2 linked regions of the Alkaliphilus metalliredigens QYMF genome follow. The protein of the gene in region 2 binds, or shares a complex with, the protein of the main gene of each other region. Links are inferred from orthologs where the notes say so. Each region holds a gene or a part of one and is shown on either strand. Other genes may lie near its edges.

The links.
Region 1: the proteins of uvrB (region 2) and pcrA are in contact, whole or in part, in a crystal structure (PDB 7EGT), measured with the Thermus thermophilus proteins. The link is inferred for Alkaliphilus metalliredigens QYMF from one-to-one orthologs. Residues at the interface, in WP_096411307.1 of Thermus thermophilus: Glu23, Leu25, Arg26, Asp27, Gly28, Glu29, Arg30, Phe31, Arg55, Glu326, Asp327, Phe328, Glu379, Ser382, Gln383, His398, Gly400, Arg401; in WP_096412145.1 of Thermus thermophilus: His654, Arg656, Phe657, Gln666, Asp668, Glu669, Lys680, Arg681, Leu682, Ser683, Lys685, Tyr686, Ala687.

The regions. Positions count from the first base shown.
Region 1 is NC_009633.1:976,453-979,687, reverse strand. The notes cover bases 198-3,136. They hold pcrA (DNA helicase PcrA), read right to left. Parts: upstream 2,785-3,136; coding sequence 610-2,784; downstream 198-609. Other genes in these bases: AMET_RS24150 (methyl-accepting chemotaxis protein), read right to left, coding at 3,006-3,136; ligA (NAD-dependent DNA ligase LigA), read right to left, coding at 198-449. In the rest of the region: more of ligA, read right to left, coding at 1-197; more of AMET_RS24150, read right to left, coding at 3,137-3,235. UniProt on the Escherichia coli protein: A helicase with DNA-dependent ATPase activity. Unwinds DNA duplexes with 3'-5' polarity. Translocates on single-stranded DNA with 3'-5' polarity. Initiates unwinding more efficiently from a nicked substrate than double-stranded DNA.
Region 2 is NC_009633.1:4,223,872-4,227,122, forward strand. What follows is about bases 244-3,198. They hold uvrB (excinuclease ABC subunit UvrB), read right to left. Parts: upstream 2,741-3,198; coding sequence 746-2,740; downstream 244-745. Other genes in these bases: uvrA (excinuclease ABC subunit UvrA), read right to left, coding at 244-743; AMET_RS26010 (hypothetical protein), read left to right, coding at 2,963-3,198. Outside these bases: more of uvrA, read right to left, coding at 1-243; more of AMET_RS26010, read left to right, coding at 3,199-3,247. UniProt on the Escherichia coli protein: The UvrABC repair system catalyzes the recognition and processing of DNA lesions. A damage recognition complex composed of 2 UvrA and 2 UvrB subunits scans DNA for abnormalities.

The DNA.
Region 1 (3,235 bases), 3.2 Mb from region 2 along the record:
ATTGTTTTCACCTGTTCAATAATAGATTCTCCTACGACGCCATTACCTCTGGTAGCTGCTTGAACCAGTTCTCCATTTTCATAGGTTAAATTTAGGGTTAACCCATCAAATTTGTACTCTACAATATATTCAATTTCATGGTTTGATTCTAATTTTTTCTTAATTCGTTGTTCCCAAGCAACCAATTCTTCAGCAGTCTTGGCTTTATCTAAGCTCCACAGTAGGGCGACGTGCTGGTGAGATTGAAATTTTTTCAAGGGTTCCCCACCCACCCGCTGTGTCGGTGAGTCTAATAAAACATGTCCTGTTTTCTCTTCTAATTCTATCAGTTGATCATAAAGACTATCATATTCCTTATCACTGACAATTGGTTGATCTAATACATAATACTTGTAGCTATACTCATTTAACTGCTTTACTAATTGCTCCATTTCCTTCATTTGATCCATATGCTTCCCTCTTTCACCTATATTCCTAACTACATATCCATACTTATTGTATATTGTTAAAAACATGTTCTCTATATTAGCTTGTACAATTTTCACACTATCTTCCGATGAAAATTAAATATATTTAGCGAATTGATTTGAAAGTATGACACGACTCAAGTTATTTAATCACTTCTAATTGTGTAAAGGCAGTAGAAATTTTCTTGATCCCTGCATTTGGAAAAGCAATTGTCAACATTTCTCCTGATGCGGCAACCACTGTTCCCACACCAAACTTTGGATGTTTGATTTTCATTCCTGTTTTAATCTCCCCTGTTATATTTTCCTGTTTAACGGGTTTTTGATACATTCCGCCTCCATTAAATAGGGGTGAAGTTTGCATTTTTCGAACTTCTTGCTGCCGATTATAGGGTTTTTCCATGGTGATGAGTTCCTCTGGAATTTCTCGAATAAATCTAGAAACTGCATTGGCATTGGTTCTACCGTATAATGTCCTCATCATTGCATGACTTAAATAAAGCTTTTCCATTGCTCTGGTAATTCCCACATAACAGAGCCGGCGCTCCTCTTCCTCATTATTCTCTTGTAGGGACATGGATGACGGAAAGATCCCTTCCTCCATTCCAGGTATAAAGACCACTGGAAATTCAAGTCCTTTGGCACTATGAAGTGTCATGAGCACAACAGCTGCTTCGTCCTCATCCATTAGATCTAAGGAGGTTTCTAGAGAGGTCCTAGCTAGAAATTCCTCCAATGTTTTTATTTCTGCATTTTCATCAAAATCCTTGGTTAAGGAGAGAAATTCCTCTAAGTTTTCAATCCGTCCCTTAGCTTCCACTGTGTCTTCCTTATGCAGTTCATCAATATATTCTGATTGCTTATATATTTCCTTAACAATGGTTGTTACAGGCACTTCATCCTTTATGTCTCGTAGGCTCGTAATCATTTGAGTAAATTTACTTGATTGTACCTTCACCCGGGTAGAGAGATCCGGCATCAGTTCTACATCCAATAGGGCATTAAAGAAGCTTGACTCTCTTTCGTCCGCATGTATTTCTAGCTTTTCAATACTCCTTAACCCAATCCCCCGCTTGGGTACATTGATAATTCGTTTGACATTGACATCATCCACAGGATTTTCAATGATTTTCAAGTAAGCTAAAATATCTCTAATTTCCTTTCGATCATAAAATCGTGTTCCTCCCAGTAATCGATAGGGGATTGCCTTTTTCATTAACAATTCCTCTAATGTCCTGGATTGGGCATTTGTTCGATATAAAATGGCGAAATCGTTGTAGGAACGCGTCTCCGTTTCCTTCATTTCATCAATTGCATTGGTAATATACCCTGCCTCATCATATTCATTGCTGGCCTTATAATACTGAATGACCTCTCCTGGAATATTATCTGTCCAAAGTTTTTTGTCCTTACGTTCTGAATTTTTAGCCACCACCGCATTGGCTGCAGATAAAATATTTTTAGTGGATCGATAATTTTGTTCTAATTTAATAACCCTGGTATTAGGAAAATCCTTTTCAAATCCTAATATATTGCGAATATCAGCACCACGCCATCCATAGATTGACTGATCATCATCTCCTACAACACAAAGATTATGATGTTTCTTAGCCAATAGGCTGACCAATGTATATTGAGCCATATTTGTATCCTGAAACTCATCAACCAATATGTATTTAAACTTTTCTTGGTAGAAAGCTAAAACCGGTGGATGTGTTAAAAACAATTGAACTGTCTTCATAATCAAGTCGTCAAAGTCTAGGGCGTTATTACTTCTCAACTTGTTTTGATACATTTCATAAATGGTTGCTATTTTTTCTTTTCTAAAGTCCCTCCCCTGAACCTCTTGTTGAAATTCCTTGGGTCCCATTAGTTGATCTTTGGCCTTTCCAATTTCCGCCAATACAGCTCTGGGTTGATACATCTTATCGTCTAAATTCAATTTTTTCAAACACTCTTTGATGACAATCTGTTGATCTGTGGTGTCATAAATAACAAAGTTTTTACTATACCCAAGCTTGTCAATTTCACTTCTTAAAATCCGTACACAGGAGGAATGGAATGTACTGACCCATAAGTCCCGAAAACCATCTCCCAGGAGCTGATGAATACGCTCCTTCATTTCACGGGCTGCTTTATTGGTAAAGGTGATAGACAAAATATGATATGGGGAAACACCTAGTTCTTCTACTAGGTAGGCAATTCGATGGGTGAGTACTCTGGTTTTCCCCGATCCTGCCCCTGCCAATAGAAGTAGTGGCCCCTTTGTATGCTCTACTGCCTTTCGCTGTTCATCATTTAAGTGAGTTAAATTCATTTTGTTGCTCCCTTCAAACTATTGTTTTCTATACTCTATCTTACATGATTTAGCACATGGTTTCAATAAAGGAGTACAGACAAACATAAAAAGAGTAAAACCTAATTGGTTTTACTCTTACTGGTTTTAACAAAGATTTCTACTAGATTCAGGTCAAATCAAGTGCTTGTTCTTACTTGAAATATACCTAGGCTTCTTATGGCACTCAGGTATTCCTATTTTTAATACTTAAACTTGGCAGTGCTCTCTTGCATTTCCTCCGACAATCGTGCTAATGATTCACTGGCATTAGCTATTTCAATCATAGATGCAGTTTGTTCTTCCACCGATGCTGAGGCTTCTTCCGTTCCTGCTGCATTTTCTTGTGCGATAGCAGATAGACTTTCTATAATTTCTATAATTTCGTTCTTCTTAGATTCCATGCCTTTACCAGAACGGGTTATTTCTAGTG
Region 2 (3,251 bases):
GTGGAGAAGAGTAACTCCTCTTGATCAATCACGTCGATAATTACCAGCCCCTCACTGAGTTTCAGTACAGTTTCAACAGAATCTGCAATACGTTGCTGGGATTCAGGTTTCACTAAAATTCTATCTACCACAACCTCAATACTGTGTTTCTTATTTTTTTCTAATTCAATCTCTTCATAAATTTCTCGTACTTCACCATTAATTCGAACTCTCACGAATCCATCTTTTTTAATTTGCTCTAGGGTTTTCTGATGGGTCCCTTTTTTCCCTCTTACGATAGGAGCAAGAATCTGAATTTTTGTTCTTTCCTCTAATTCCATTACCTTGTCAACAATTTGCTGCACTGTCATCTGACTAATCTCAACATGGCAAACTGGACAATGGGGCGTTCCAACTCTTGCAAATAGAAGTCGTAAATAGTCGTAGATCTCTGTTACGGTTCCTACAGTTGATCTAGGGTTTTTACTTGTTGTCTTTTGGTCGATTGAAATCGCTGGAGAAAGTCCCTCAATATACTCGACATCGGGCTTTTCCATCTGTCCTAAAAATTGTCTAGCATAGGAGGATAGACTTTCAATATATCTTCTCTGTCCTTCTGCATAAATGGTATCGAAGGCTAAGGATGACTTTCCTGAACCCGATAAACCTGTCATGACCACAAACTTTTCCCTTGGAATTTCTATATCAATATTTTTTAGATTATGTTCCTTTGCACCTCTTATAATAATTTTATCTCTTGCCACATCTACACCTCTTCTTCGTTAAAGTACACTTTCTTCAATTTTTTCACTTGATCTCTTAGTTCAGCAGCTCGCTCAAACTGTAATTCGTCAGCCGCCTGCATCATTTCTATTTGGAGTCTTTGAATCAACTCTTCTACTTCTTCTGGGGTTAATGCTTCTATCTCTTTATTCAAGCCATATTTCTCTTTCTCTTCAGCTACCTTTGTGGCTTCAATTACATTTCTTACCTTTTTCACAATGGTCTTTGGTGTGATTTGATGTTTGTCATTGTATTCTATTTGAATTAATCTACGTCGTTCCGTTTCATCAATTGCCTTCTGCATGGATTTGGTGATCCGATTGGCATACATAATCACCCGGCCTTCTACATTTCTTGCGGCCCGTCCCGTTGTTTGGATCAATGCAGTTGCAGAACGCAGAAAGCCTTCCTTATCGGCATCTAAAATAGCTACCAAAGAGACCTCAGGTAAATCTAGGCCTTCTCTGAGTAGATTGATTCCCACCAATACATCAAATACCCCCAGTCTTAAATCTCGAATGATTTCCATTCTTTCCATGGTCAGAATATCTGAATGTAGGTATCTCACCTTAATATCAATTTCCTTTAAATAGTTAGTTAAATCCTCAGACATCTTTTTAGTTAATGTCGTCACCAATACCCGCTGTTTTTTTTCGATTCGTTTGTGTATTTCTCCTACTAAATTGTCAATTTGCCCCTCTATGGGTCTCACTTCTACCACGGGATCTAAAAGACCTGTTGGCCGAATGATTTGCTCTTCAATTCTTTGATTTCTTTCTAATTCGTAAGGACCTGGTGTGGCACTGACATATAGAATTTGATTCACAAGCTTTTCAAATTCCTTGAAATTCAGTGGTCTATTGTCTAGAGCCGAAGGAAGTCTAAATCCATGATTAATCAATGATTCCTTCCGTGAGCGGTCCCCTGCATACATTCCCCCTACCTGTGGAATTGTGGCATGGGACTCATCCACAATAATTAAGTAGTCATCTGGAAAATAGTCGATCAGTGTAAAGGGCCTACTCCCTGCTTTTCTACCGGTTAACTGTCTTGAGTAGTTTTCAATCCCTTGACAGAAACCCACTTCTCTTAGCATCTCAATATCATACATGGTTCGCTGTTGAATTCGCTGGGCTTCAATCAACTTTTCTTCTTGTTTAAAAAAGGCTACCTGCTCTATGAGCTCTTGCTCAATACTTTCAATGGCATTTTCAATCTTATCTGCACTGGTGGCATAATGAGATGCCGGAAAGATTGATATATGGTTTCTGAGTCCCACTATTTCTCCCGTTAGTGAATTAATTTCTGTAATCCTATCAATTTCATCACCAAAAAACTCCACTCGGATTGCATTCTCCGAAGAAGAGGCAGGAAATATTTCTACGATATCTCCCCTGACACGAAAAGTTCCCCTAATAAAATTAATATCATTTCGCAAGTATTGTATATCAACTAGCTGTCGTAACACCTGGTCCCTATCTTTAGTCATCCCAGTTCTTAAGGACACAACTAATTTCTTATATTCAGCAGGATCTCCTAATCCATATATACAGGACACACTGGCCACAATAATGACATCCCGTCGTTCTAAAAGGGCTGAAGTAGCAGAATGCCTCAGCTTGTCTATTTCATCATTAATGGAAGCATCTTTCTCAATATAGGTGTCACTTTGAACGACATAGGCCTCTGGTTGATAATAATCATAATAACTCACAAAATACTCTACTGCATTATTTGGGAAAAACTCTTTAAACTCACTACAGAGCTGTGCTGCCAGGGTTTTATTATGAGCAATAATTAATGTTGGTTTTTGTACATCTTGGATAATATTGGCCATTGTAAAGGTTTTTCCTGATCCCGTTACACCTAGCAGTACTTGATCCCTAAGGCCTTCTTTAATTCCTTGGCTTAATGCTTCAATGGCCTTTGGTTGATCTCCCGTGGGTTGATAGTCTGATTGAATTTCAAATCCATTCATACGCAAAACCTCTCAATTCTCTTATTTTCATAAACTTTATTATACCATAATCACTTTTACTCTATCTGCTTTTTCAGTTGTTAATTTTTAGGACGTTCCGAACATTAGTTCGTTATATTATTATAATCTTTCCTTTTCTCACTGTCAACTCTGTTTAAAAATCATGGTCAGTTTTTGTAAGAATCACATATACTATTACAAACAAATGTGAGGGCGAGCCATATGCTATTCATCTTGATCTTGATGTCAATTTCTACTTTCACTTATATTCTTTTTATTTGTTATTATATATACCCTAAATGTCCTTACTGTCACAATCATTCAATTGAAACCCATGAACACCTATACTATGACAACTTTGTTTGTGGATACTGTGGTTTTTCCTACAGATCATACGCCGCTTATTATGTTTTAACACCCATTCCCAATCAACTGGCTCTGGAGATCAGCCCCATGGATGACGATGATGATGATGATGAGTTCGATTCATGGGATGATGAGCCTTAAATGG